DNA from 2 places in the Haloimpatiens massiliensis genome. Region 1 is predicted to be linked to the other one. Evidence: a T-box and tRNA genes for the amino acid it is inferred to sense, from the RefSeq annotation. Region 1 holds a T-box; the other holds one or more tRNA genes.
The links. A T-box is a leader RNA that pairs with one kind of tRNA and senses whether it is charged. The one in region 1 lies ahead of C1715_RS08025 (valine--tRNA ligase), so its partner is inferred to be a tRNA-Val.

Region 1 (6,638 bases):
GGTGTCTTTTTGAATTATATAATATTCTATATGTATAAATTTTTTAGCGTTTTTTATTTCATTAAATAATGCTTCAAATTTTTCTTTCCCGTCAAAATACAACTGTACATGATTATTTTGTGTAAATATGGAGCTAGAGCTTTTATAAAGCATTCTTATAGTGTCAGCATTTTCTATAGCATCTATATCGTATTTGTATGAGGATCTTAGTTTCTTTAGATATTTACTTTTTTCATTATCTGCAATAATTTTTTTATTAAATATTTTTTCTCTACTTAAATTTTGCCCCAAAAATAAGTACACAATAAAACCTACTATAGGAAAAAATATGAGGATAAGAAGCCATGCCCAAGTGGTGGAGGGATTTCTTCTTTCGAAAAAGATTAAAAATATTACTAGTAAAATATTAACTAACTTTAAATGAGCAAAAACACTTACATTATTTTACATTACTTAAGCACACTTATTGTGTGATAATTTAAGAGTATCAAAAATAGCATTTAAACTAACTCCTTTTTTATATTGAGAATATACCCAAGCAATTACTTCTTGTTGGGATTGTTTACGAGCTATTTTTAAACCTTCTCCAAATTTAGAACAATCTGTGCTTATGCAACAAGTACAATAAAGATAAGTCAATTGAGTTAAAATCCAAAATCTCTTTATGGCTTTTTCACCACGAACTTGATAATTATCAAAACCTAATTCCATCTTATTTTGACGGAAAAATACTTCAATTGTCCAACGTTCACGGTATTGAAAAAGTATTTCTTCTGTTGTGAGATTTATATCTGTTGATATAAAAGATTTTAATGCTTTTTCATTATAGAGAGCTTCTTTAGGATAACTAATAAGAATTACAACATTTTTAAAACCATTGATTTTGCCCTCATATCTATAAACATAGTAAGAGTGCTTATTCACTGTTACGAGGTGAAAGTCTTCCTTGTTTATAGTTTTGGCAAAACCATTAATTTTATGATTCATGCGCGAGCACTTTGGGTATATAATTCTATTAGTTTTTAACGCTCCTATATATTCAAAGCCTTTTGCCTTTGCTGTTTTTATAATTATTTCAGCACTATACCAACTATCCCCTAAGACGAAACCTTGAATAGGTGGTTCGGGTAATGAAGATATTATATTTACAGCAATATTAATCTTAGTAAATTTTTTATTGTCTTTATCGACTTTAGTCTTATCATAAAGCGTTAGCTGATAAGGAATTGTAACATCGCCACATTGTAGTAAAGCACCTACAACTTGGTGTCCATAGACTTTTTTATTTTCTAAATGTGATTGATGAAATTGACACTTTTCTATAGGATTTTTAGCCCGTGACGAAGGCTTTGTCTTCTTACAGATAGTATCATCAATAATCACATAAATAGGCTTTCCTGTATCACGAGATAACTGCCAAATTTTATTAACTGCGAACTTTTGTAATGCTCTCAAAATATAATCTTCATTCCATGGGCTTTTGGATAAAAATTGACCTATGGATGTTCTATAAGTACTCTGATAGCAACTTTCAGCTATATGAATAACTTTGCCATCATACCCACGACCTACGGCTGCAAAGATAAATTCACAAACATGTTTTAATTGAGGCAGTGTTAAATATAATGATAATCCAAGTTTAATTATGAAATTGTTAATCTCTTTATTATATGGTATATTATTTTCTGTAGACATTTATATTCATCCTTTGTTTATGTTTTCTGACAGAAATATAATACACTAGGATATTATGAATGTCTATTTTTATTCCATAATTTGTTATGAAATTTGCTCATTTAAAGTAACTAAAAAAATTATGGAACCTAAATTCCCAAGGGATATAGGTAAGTGCATGTATATCATTCCTCTCTATATATTTGTGAACATTAGTGATTTTTATAAGAATTTGTAGCTTACTGATATAAACATACTCTTATTTTATCTCAGTTTATATAAAATACAAATATTTAATACTTAATTTGACGTAAAAATTATTCGGTGATACACTAGGTAAATGTAATAGAGAACATGGTTATTACTAATTTATAAGAGGGGAGTTACTTATGAAAAATAAGAAGATGTATGCAATTATAATAGTCAGTTTATTATCAATTGTAGTAATTACTATGGGGGTATATAAAAGTTTTTATAAACACAGTGAAGAGGAAAAGAAAAAAGTAGATTTAATCCAGGTGAGTAGTAAGTTATTTCAAGAGTATATGGAAAAAGAAGAAAATCAACCTGGACATGAAAATATAGAGTCATCTTATAATATTAAAGAAATAAAAATAATTGCAGGAGATTATAGAGAATTTGTTGCAGATATAAATTATGATTTAATGGCAACAACGGGTAATGATACAGAAGTGGTTAATTGTAAGTGGCCTATGAGAATAAAGAGGATAAGTGATGGCAAATATAAAGTTGTGGATCAAGGAATACATGTTAATAAGAATGGTTTAAAGCCAATAAAGGATTCAACTAAAAAGGAATATATCAAGAGCAAAGAGTTCGAAGTATCACTTAACTCACCTAATAAATACACTATAAGAGATAGACGAGTTTCTGTAACATATGATAATGGTAAGACTTGGGCGGATGTTCCTGTGGTATTAGAAAGCTTACTTAGTGAAAATGCGTTAACTGATTTGGCTAATAATGTTAATGAAAATGAATTTTTAGAAGAAGGAAGTTATTATATAACACCTGAAAAAACTGCATTTGTTTATGGAAATAAGGACAGTGATGTAAAAGTTACTATCAGTGAGGACAAAGGGAAGTCATGGAAAACTTATGAGGTTCAGGGTTCCAAGGACGACTATGGATATGAAAGAAAGTTGGTAGGATTTACTTCAAAGAACCAAGGTTATGTTGTTTTAACAACTGGTGTAGCAATGGGGCATCAAGAAAATTATATTTATGAAACAAATGATGGCGGTAAAACATGGAAAGAAATAGGAAATACAAATAAAACCTATGCCCGCGTAGTTACTGGTGCAGGGTTTGCAAGTGATAAAATTATACTTATGTGTTTTAGATATGAAAGTGATAATAATCCAACAGTATATCGTACCACTGATGAAGGGAAAACATGGAAAAAGGTATATATAAAGTTACCATCTAAATATAAATATGATTGTGCCACGCCATTATGTCCTGTTTTTAAAGGTGCAAAGGGAGTATTACCTGTTAAGCTAAGAGACGTAGATAGAACAATTCAATTTACAACAGATAACTATGGAGCAACTTGGAAATTTGATAAAGAAATAAACTATAGTAATGAGATAAAGTATAAAAAGTAGTTAAGGCACATTCAAATAAATAACAAGTCAGTATGCTAGTCCATTTTGCGTCATACTGCGTCAGCAGGTTCCACGGATAGTTCTACTAGCGGCGGAACTTGCTTCCTTGTCTGACACAAAATATACCAGCATCTTTGACTTGTTATTTATTTTCATGTACCTAAAAGAATATAATCTTTAGATATTGAAAATGGTAGTTAAAAGTAGAGTTTATATAGTTGAGATATTTATAAGGAATAAATTAGCATAGATAATTTTAAATACACCCTTGACATATAGTTAAATAGTATTATAATGTTAAATATATTCAAAATGAAATAAGTAAAGACTATGAAGAAGAGGAGTAGGGTATAAGGAATATTGAGAGAGGAAGATTCACCGGCTGAAAGATCTTCTATAGGAATTAGCTTGAAGGTAGCTTCTGAGTCTCTTTGCTGAAGTAGTAGTAGGCAAAGACGGTAAATTCGTTAAAAGTTTTAAGAGCTTATAAATAAGTTTTATAGCCTAAACAGTATATTAGTTATCCTATGGAGTAAAATAGTTCATAGGGCACTAAAGGCTTGGTTTATAGTATAAATTATTTATAAGAATAAAGGTGGTACCACGCACTGTCGTCCTTTGGATTGCAGTGCTTTTTTTATTATAAAAAATCATAGCGCTTGTTACAGGTTCTAGGTATAAGACACAAACATTTATTATAGTATCTAAAAATTACTATAAGTAAAAAGGAAAGGAGCAAAGGATATGGAAGAAAATAAAAATATAGCAAAAACTTATGACCCTAAAGAATTTGAAGACAGAATATATGAAAATTGGATGGAAAAGGGGTATTTTACTCCAGAAGTGGATGAAAATAAAAAACCATACACAATAATGATGCCACCGCCAAATATAACAGGACAATTACACTTAGGTCACGCTCTTGATGATACATTACAGGATTTTTTAATAAGAGTTAAAAGAATGCAGGGCTACAGTGCATTATATCTTCCAGGAGAAGACCATGCTAGCATAGCTACAGAAGTTAGAGTTGAAAAGGAACTTTTAAAACAAGGTCTTAACAAAAAAGAAATGGGAAGAGAAGCTTTTCTAGAAAAAGTTTGGGATTGGTCTGATGAATATAGAAATAGAATAAAAAATCAGATTCAAAAGCTAGGTGTTTCTTGTGATTTTACAAGAGAAAGATTTACCATGGATGAAAATTTAAATAAGGCCGTTAAAGAAGTTTTTGTTAAGTTATATGAGGAAGGACTTATATATAGAGGAAACAGAATTACTAACTGGTGTCCAAAGTGTCAAACAGCTCTTTCAGATGCAGAAATAGAATACGAAGAACAAAGTGGAAATTTTTGGCATATAAAATATCCAGTAAAGGACAGCGATGAATGGCTTGAAATAGCAACTACAAGACCAGAGACTATGCTTGGAGATACAGCAGTTGCAGTAAATCCTAAAGATGAAAGATATGCTCATTTAGTAGGAAAAACTTTAATACTTCCATTAGTAAATAGAGAAATTCCTATTGTAGAAGATGACTATGTAGATTTAGAGTTTGGTACAGGAGCAGTTAAGATAACACCAGCTCATGACCCAAATGACTTTGGAGTAGGTGAGAGACATGATCTTCCGCAAATAATGGTTATGAATGAAGATGGAACTATAAAAGAGGGTTATGGAAGATATTCTGGTATGGATAGATATGAAGCTAGAAAAGCTATAGTTGAAGATTTACAAAATGAGGGCTTCTTAGTAAAAATTAAAGAGCATAGCCATAATGTTGGATGTCATGATAGATGTGGAGTTACAGTAGAGCCAATGCTATCAAAACAATGGTATGTTAAAATGGAAACTCTTGCAAAGCCTGCCATAGATGCAGTAAAAGATGAAAAGATTAAAATTGTTCCAAAGAGACTTGAAAAAATATATTATAACTGGATGGAAAATATCCAAGATTGGTGTATTTCAAGACAACTTTGGTGGGGACACAGAATCCCAGTTTGGTACTGTAAGGATTGTGGAGAAGTTATAGTAGCTAAAGAAGAGCCAAACAACTGCACAAAATGTGGAAGTGCAAATTTAGAACAGGATAAAGATGTACTTGATACTTGGTTCTCATCAGCACTTTGGCCATTTTCAACTTTAGGATGGCCTGAAAAATCCGAGGATTTAAAATACTTCTATCCAACAAATGTACTTGTAACAGGCTACGATTTAATATTCTTCTGGGTTGCTAGAATGATATTCTCAGGACTTCATAATATGGATGATATACCATTTGAACATGTATTGATGCACGGTATGGTAAGAGACAGCCAAGGAAGAAAGATGTCTAAGTCACTAGGAAATGGAGTAGATCCATTAGAGATAATTGATAAATATGGTGCAGATGCTCTAAGATTTATGATTATTACAGGAAATGCTGCTGGTAATGATATAAGATTCTATGAAGAAAAAGTTGAGGCAGCTAGAAACTTTGCAAACAAAGTATGGAATGCTTCAAGATTTGTTATGATGAATTTAGACAAAGAGCTTATGGAAAAATATAAAGATTGTAAGGAGTACACTATAGCTGAGAGATGGATTCTTTCAAGAATGAACAACTTAGTGAAGGAAGTTACAGATAATATAGATAAATTTGAACTTGGAATGGCCTCACAGAAGGTTTATGAATTTATGTGGAATGAATTCTGCGATTGGTATATAGAACTTGTAAAACCAGTACTTTATGGTGAAGATGAAAAAGCAAAAGGAGTAGTATTTAATGTACTTCAAGAAGTTCTAGTTACTGGACTTAAACTTCTACATCCAGTAATGCCATTTATAACTGAAGAGATATATACTCATTTAGATGAAAGGTTAGAAACTATAACTACATCAAACTGGCCAAAATATAGTGAAGAGCTTAATGATTTAGAAGCTGAAAAGAACATGAATTATATAATGGAGGCAATTACCGCTTTAAGAAATGTAAGAGCTGAGATGAATGTACCACCTTCTAAGAAAGCTAAGGTTATGGCTTATATAACAGAAGGAAAAGAAGCTTTTAAAGAAGGAAAGATTTATTTTGAAAAACTTGCCTCAGCTTCAGAATTTGTATTCTTGAATTCTAAGGAAGAGGCAGAAAATGCAGTTTCTACAGTTACTAAGGGAGCAGAACTATATATGCCTTTACTTGATCTTGTAGATGTTGAGAAAGAATTAGAAAGATTAAATAAAGAAAAAGAAAAACTACAAAAGGAAATAGAAAGAGTAGAAAAGAAACTCTCCAACGAAAAGTTTACAAGCAAAGCCCCAGAAGCTGTTGTAAATGAAGAAAGACAAAAAGGAGAGAAGTAT
Region 2 (6,638 bases), on a different contig from region 1:
AGGTTTATGTATATTTATAACTCCAGCTTCTTTTAAAAGTATAGGTATTATCTTTTTGTTTATTATTCCTATAAAAGATTCCTGTACAGCTCTATAGCTGAAGGTGCCCCAATGATTTTCCAAGAACTCTATTAATGATTCTTTGGAGAATTTGGGCATAAGATCTATTTTTAATGTAACTTCATTTTTTTCACTTAAATTATAAGAAGCAACCCTGCTTAGTTGTAAAATAGGAGGGCCTGATATACCATAGTCTGTAAAAAGTATTTCTCCAAAGTCTTTTCTCATAGACTTGCTATTTACAAAAATTTCTGCAAAACCATCAAATTTCACTCCAGAGAGAGCCTTTAAATGATTATATTGAAGCTTAAGTTGTACTAAAGCTGGTACAGGATTTATTATATGGTGGCCTAGTGATTTGGTTATGTTAAATCCAGAGCCATCTGAACCAGTGGTAGCAGCAGACTTCCCTCCAGTAGCTATTACTAATTTTTTGCATTGAAATATTTCGGCATTATTTGAGTATATTTTAAAGCCATTTGTAGTACACCTTACCTCCTTAACTTTTGTATTTAAATACAAGGGTATACCTTTTTCACTTATGGAAAGTCTAAGCACATCTAAAACTGAAGAAGCCTGTAGGCTCATAGGGTACATTTTGCCATCATCAAGGGTTACTAAAGGAAGTCCTAGAGAGGAAAAAAAGTTAACAGTATCCTCATAGGTAAACTTATTTAAAGTATCCATAAAGAATTTAGGGTTATTACTATGATATCTTAAAGAAATTATATTCTCATTAGTTATATTGCATCTGCCGTTTCCTGTGGTGAGTATTTTTTTACCTATTCTATCACTGCCTTCTAAAAGTGCCACATTACAGCCCATATCTTTAGCTGTGATGGTAGCAGTGATACCAGAGGCACCAGCACCTATGATTATAATATCGTATTTCAAAGTCAATCGCTGCTACTCAAAACATGGTCAAATGTATCCATATTGAGATTGTTACTGCTTCAACGTACTCTGCCTTGCCTAAGCTACTACAGTTTGTATAGCACTCCACAGTCGTTAATTCCCCAAATAGCCTTGGGTACACATATAAGTGCTTGTTTAATTAAGCTATCTTATATTCTTTAGCATTGGCTAAATTTATTGAAGCATTTAAATCTCTATCAATAGAAAGCCCACAACTGCATTTATAAACTCTATCAGATAGTTTTAAATCTTTCTTATATGCTCCACAACAGCTACACATTTTACTACTTGGATAAAATCTATCAACTATTCTTATCTCAATGCCATTTTGTTTAGCTTTTGAAATAAGTTTAATTCTAAATTCATAAAATTTTTGCCCAGCAATTGCCTTTGCTAAATGCCTATTCTTCATCATTCCACTTACATTTAAATCTTCAATAGTTATAAAACTTGGTTTTTGTTTTATTAACTCATTTACTGTTTTATTTATGTAATCAGTTCTTATATTTGTAAGTCTTTGATGAAGTTTTTGTACCTTTACTATTTGTTTTTGGATATTTTGACGAGTAGCTTCTCCTTTCTCTTTTTTATTTCTTAATTTTAAACTTTCATATTTCCTTGAAAGTTTTCTTTGCTCACGTTTTAGTTTCTTTTCTTCTTTTTTAACTGTTTCAGTTTTGTTAATATTCTTTTTAGTTAAGCCATTATTACAAATTGCAAAATTCTTTAGTCCAAGGTCTACGCCTATTCCTTCTGAGTAAGGTTTATTATTTACTTTAATAGCTTCTTTAACTAAAATTGAAACAAAATATCTATCTGCTTTTTGACTTACTGTACCACTTTTAACTATAGAGTTAACTGGAATGTATCCAAATTCTTTTAATCTAATCCAACCTAAAGTTGGTACTTTAACCCTATGTCTTTCAATAGTCCAATCTGTTTTATTGTTCTTTGGAAAGTAAGCTTTAACATCTTGATTTTTCTTTTTCTTATATTTTCTTTATATTGTTCGTAAGTATACTATCTTCTATTTGTTGGTGTTCTAAATGCTTTTAATATTCCTTCGTTATCCTATCTTTGTAATGTTCTAACTGATACATTAATTAACTCTACAACTTCATTTGGTTTATAATTATTATTTTTCAAATGTACTCACTTCCTTTTCATAAGTACATTTTACTATAGTTAATTACTTTTATTTATATTTTAAACAACTAAAGATATCTCCTTTTGGCTATTTATAGAAAAAAGCTTGAAGGGTACCAACAAGCATTAGAGTATACAAATAATATTTTATCCTATTTAGTTTAATTATAATTATTTTATAATATTTTTTCAATGAAAGGAATAGTTAAGCATTGAGTATTGATCATTTTAATTCATTGGTTGATTTTGTATGGATGAATTAGTAAATGAGAAGTGCATCATTGATACAATTATAAAAATTAGGATATAATAAACGTAAATATAATAAAAAAGGAAGGTGAAAAACTTGATTTTTGATAAATATTTGGACTATAAAATATCAATAATCAAGTGAGTTTATGGTAGCTAGTGAATTATTAAATTATAAAAATTGGGTAGTAGTAGGAGACGTTATAAACCAGAGTAAATATGCATATAAAATTTTAGACAAGTTAAGGAATAAAGGTTTTAATGCAGTGGGAATTCATCCTAAGAAGGAGGGGGAAGGCGTTTATAAAAGTTTAAAGGATGTGCCTTTTCAAATAGAAGTTATAGATTTATGTATAAATCCTGCTTTAGGTATAGAAATACTTAAGGAAGCAAAGACTTTAATTATTAATAAGGTACTAATTCAGCCTGGGGCAGAAAGTGAAGAAATTATTAATTATTGCAAAGAAAACAATATAATTGCTATAGAGGATTGTGCGCTAGTACAGTTATCTAATATGTAAGTATTTAGATTTACGTATTTAAAAAAATACATAGCTGCAAAGTCTTTTTAGGTTAAGCGCTGGTGATTACTGGTGTTTAATTTGTATGAATTATTGACAGTGTAAATTATTAAAAAACAGGGGGTGCTATTATGTTTAAAATATATGCCGTCTCTGACTCTATAGGGGAAACAGCAGAACTTGTAGCTAAGGGTACAGCAAGTCAATTTAAAGTAAAAATGCATGTAAAAAGAGTTCCATACATAAAGACATTAGAAGATGTTTATGAATTTATGAATACTATAGATGTGCCAGATAAATGTATGGTAATTTCAAATATAATTTTGCCGGAGATAAGAGATTTTTTAGTACAAAGATGTATGGAAAAGGGTATATTTGTATATAACGTGTTAAGTCCCTGTATGAATATAGCAGCTAAAATTACAGGAGAGCAACCTATATATGAGCCAGGTGCTGTGTGGAATATAGATAATGAATATTATGAAAAAATTGAAGCTATGCAATTTGCCGTGCAGTATGATGATAGTAAGGATGTAAGTGGAATAAAGAATGCAGATGTAGTTATAGTAGGTCTTTCTAGGAGTTCGAAAACAGCTTTATGTATGTACTTGGCCAATAAAGGTATAAAAGCTCTCAATGTACCGTTAATGCCAGAAGTTCCAGTACCAGATGAATTATTACAAGTAGATAGAAAAAAAATAATAGGTCTTACAATAAATCCTTTACATCTTATTGAAATTCGCAAGCATAGACTTTTAAAATTTGGAGGAGATCATTTTAACATAAATTATGCCAATGAAGAAAGGATATTAGAAGAATTTGATTTTTTAGATAAAGTATTTAAGAGACTTGGATGTAGGGTTATAGATGTAACTCAAAGAGCTATAGAGGATACTGCTCTTATTATAATGGAGAGTATAGGATGGGTAGAAAAGAGTATCTAACATGGCTATCCTATTAATTAGAGAAGAAATTAAAAGGAATTTTAAAAAAAGCTAAAAAGTTTTAAAAAAATATGTTGACATATGGAGAATAATCTTGTATTATATTATTTGTCAGCGCGGCAGACTAGAATGAAAAAAGCGTTGATAAATAATTTGGCTCCTTGGTCAAGCGGTTAAGACACCACCCTTTCACGGTGGTAACAGGGGTTCGATTCCCCTAGGAGTCACCATTATGTGGGCGCATAGCTCAGCTGGGAGAGCATCTGCCTTACAAGCAGAGGGTCACAGGTTCGAGCCCTGTTGTGCCCACCACATAATATGGCCCAGTGGCTCAGTTGGTTAGAGTGCCGGCCTGTCACGCCGGAGGTCGAGGGTTCGAGTCCCTTCTGGGTCGCCATTATAAGCTGGCATGGCTCAATTGGCAGAGCAGCTGACTTGTAATCAGCAGGTTGTAGGTTCAATTCCTATTGCCAGCTCCAATAAAAATAATTTGGCTCCTTGGTCAAGCGGTTAAGACACCACCCTTTCACGGTGGTAACAGGGGTTCGATTCCCCTAGGAGTCACCATATGTGGGCGCATAGCTCAGCTGGGAGAGCATCTGCCTTACAAGCAGAGGGTCACAGGTTCGAGCCCTGTTGTGCCCACCACTTATTTATAAAAATATATATGGCCCAGTGGCTCAGTTGGTTAGAGTGCCGGCCTGTCACGCCGGAGGTCGAGGGTTCGAGTCCCTTCTGGGTCGCCATATAAGCTGGCATGGCTCAATTGGCAGAGCAGCTGACTTGTAATCAGCAGGTTGTAGGTTCGATTCCTATTGCCAGCTCCAAAGTCTTAAGTAATTTTTACTTAAGACTTTTTATTTTTTTGTAATATTAAATATTTAATGTTATAGATAATATTAAGTATTTAATAGTATTATTATGTATAAGATGGGAGTTTGCATATAAAGATTTATACTATCTTTTAAAGGATAAATTAGTATAAATATAGAATCTTGTAAGTAATACATAATATTTTACAATAATATATTACTTGGGGGTATGAGTATGGAAAAAAATAGAGTCAAAACGAAGAGCTTTATAATAATAAGTATAATATTAATAATCGGTATAATAGCATATCAATACAGTGTTAATTTGAACATTAATAATCAGCCTCCTTCTAATAAGTGGGGGAAGGGGAAGTTTCTAGATCAAGCTTACATAAGTGCTACTCCTGCAATTATCAAAGAAGACAAAAATTATATTATTGCCTATAATGACAAAAATAAATTAAAAATCTTAGTAATAGATTATTTAGGACATAAAAAAAAGGAAAAAAGTTTAGGTATAAAAGCAAATAGTATAAACGGAATAATACTAGTAAAAGATAAAGAGAATAATTTTTACATTGAGTACGTAGGAAAGCATTCAAATAGTAATTCCTCAGAGCGGATTAAGTTAGACAAAAAGTTTAATATAATAAAAAGAGAAAATATAGGAGAGTTAAGAGAATTAAAACAAATAAATGATAATATGATTTTAAGAACTTATGAGGATTCAGTGGAATTTATAGATATAAAAACCGGAAATAAGAAATCTATAAAAGTTCCAAGTGCAGGAGGAATAAGTGGAATAGATTATAATGGTAAATATGTAATATGTTATACAGGGCAGGAGGTACAGGAAGTTACTCAAATGTGTACATTTTATGAGAATGGGGAATTTTCTCATTCAAGAGATTTATTCAATATGATAGTTAGATTTGGTCAAGTTACACCTGAAACTAAATTTGCTGTAGAGGGTGGAATTATGTATTTCTTTGTACCTAAAACCGGAGGCGATATAGTATATCAGATTCCTATTGATAATATTCCAAAGAACAAAGATGAATTTAAGTATAAATTTAAAGAGCTTAAATTTCCTGGAATCGGCTTAAAAAAAATAAACAGTGCAAATTGTATAAATGGCAAGGCGAAAATTCTAGTAGAGGGGAGGAGAATTTTTGGCATAAATAAAGAGCAAGATGATGTAATGGAATATAGATTAAGTAATGGTAAGTATGAGCAGGAAGGAATTCTTTCAAAATCAAAACAATTGTCCACTTTTGCAAACATTTGTGGAGAAATAGGAATATACTGTGATTTCCAAGCTAAATCAGATGAGGGTTTTGAGTGTCCATACAACTTATATATGACTTCAACAAATGAACAATATAAAAAGGAAAATAATAAACTTAAAAAATTTGAAAAAAGTATGTCATTACAAGAAACGGTTACTGGAGTTACATATAGTATAATATCTATACTGTTAATAGGAGCTGCATGGATTTTTCCAGGGCTAACCTTAATGGGTATATTCACATTATTATTAAGTAGATTTTCAGATAAGCAAAGAAAAGGCATATATATTGGAGTTCTTGTAGTTACAACATTTATAAAAGTTCTATCTATGTATGTTTCTGTATATAAAAATAGCTTTATGTTCTTGCCTAAAGAATTAGTTTCTCCTATGGTAGGAGTGTTTATCCTAGTATGTATAAGTTTATTTTGTTATGTATACTCATACTTATTTTATAGGGAATTTACAGAGGATCTTCCGGTGGCGAAGTATCTTCCATTTCTAGTAATGGATACATTTATTTCTGTATTAATTTTTTCTCCTTATATAATAAATTAAATATATTTTATAAAAAGTAAATTGAGAACAATATTAATACAAAAATCCCAGTTTGTTATAAGCTGGGATTTTACATTTCATTAACGTATTTTATTTAAATTCTTTTTTACTCTAATATCGTCACCATAAAATTTATATAGTTCAA

Region 2: it has a tRNA-Val gene. The T-box ahead of C1715_RS08025 (valine--tRNA ligase) is inferred to sense a tRNA for this amino acid. The anticodon was not compared.

What each region holds. Positions count from the first base shown of each region.
Region 1 covers NZ_LT854639.1:603,090-609,727, reverse strand. The annotation lists partial or broken gene cls (cardiolipin synthase) at 1-414, opposite strand, end outside; gene C1715_RS08035 (IS701 family transposase) at 454-1,695, opposite strand; gene C1715_RS08030 (WD40/YVTN/BNR-like repeat-containing protein) at 2,064-3,302, shown strand; T-box leader at 3,624-3,924, shown strand; gene C1715_RS08025 (valine--tRNA ligase) at 4,047-6,638, shown strand, end outside.
Region 2 covers NZ_LT854637.1:80,412-87,049, forward strand. The annotation lists gene C1715_RS03560 (BaiN/RdsA family NAD(P)/FAD-dependent oxidoreductase) at 1-954, opposite strand, end outside; partial or broken gene C1715_RS03565 (RNA-guided endonuclease InsQ/TnpB family protein) at 1,115-1,972, opposite strand; gene C1715_RS03570 (CoA-binding protein) at 2,520-2,891, shown strand; gene C1715_RS03575 (pyruvate, water dikinase regulatory protein) at 3,023-3,835, shown strand; tRNA gene C1715_RS03580 (tRNA-Glu) at 3,991-4,065, shown strand; tRNA gene C1715_RS03585 (tRNA-Val) at 4,072-4,147, shown strand; tRNA gene C1715_RS03590 (tRNA-Asp) at 4,156-4,232, shown strand; tRNA gene C1715_RS03595 (tRNA-Thr) at 4,239-4,314, shown strand; tRNA gene C1715_RS03600 (tRNA-Glu) at 4,328-4,402, shown strand; tRNA gene C1715_RS03605 (tRNA-Val) at 4,408-4,483, shown strand; tRNA gene C1715_RS03610 (tRNA-Asp) at 4,505-4,581, shown strand; tRNA gene C1715_RS03615 (tRNA-Thr) at 4,587-4,662, shown strand; gene C1715_RS03620 (hypothetical protein) at 4,883-6,493, shown strand; gene C1715_RS03625 (ATP-binding protein) at 6,574-6,638, opposite strand, start outside.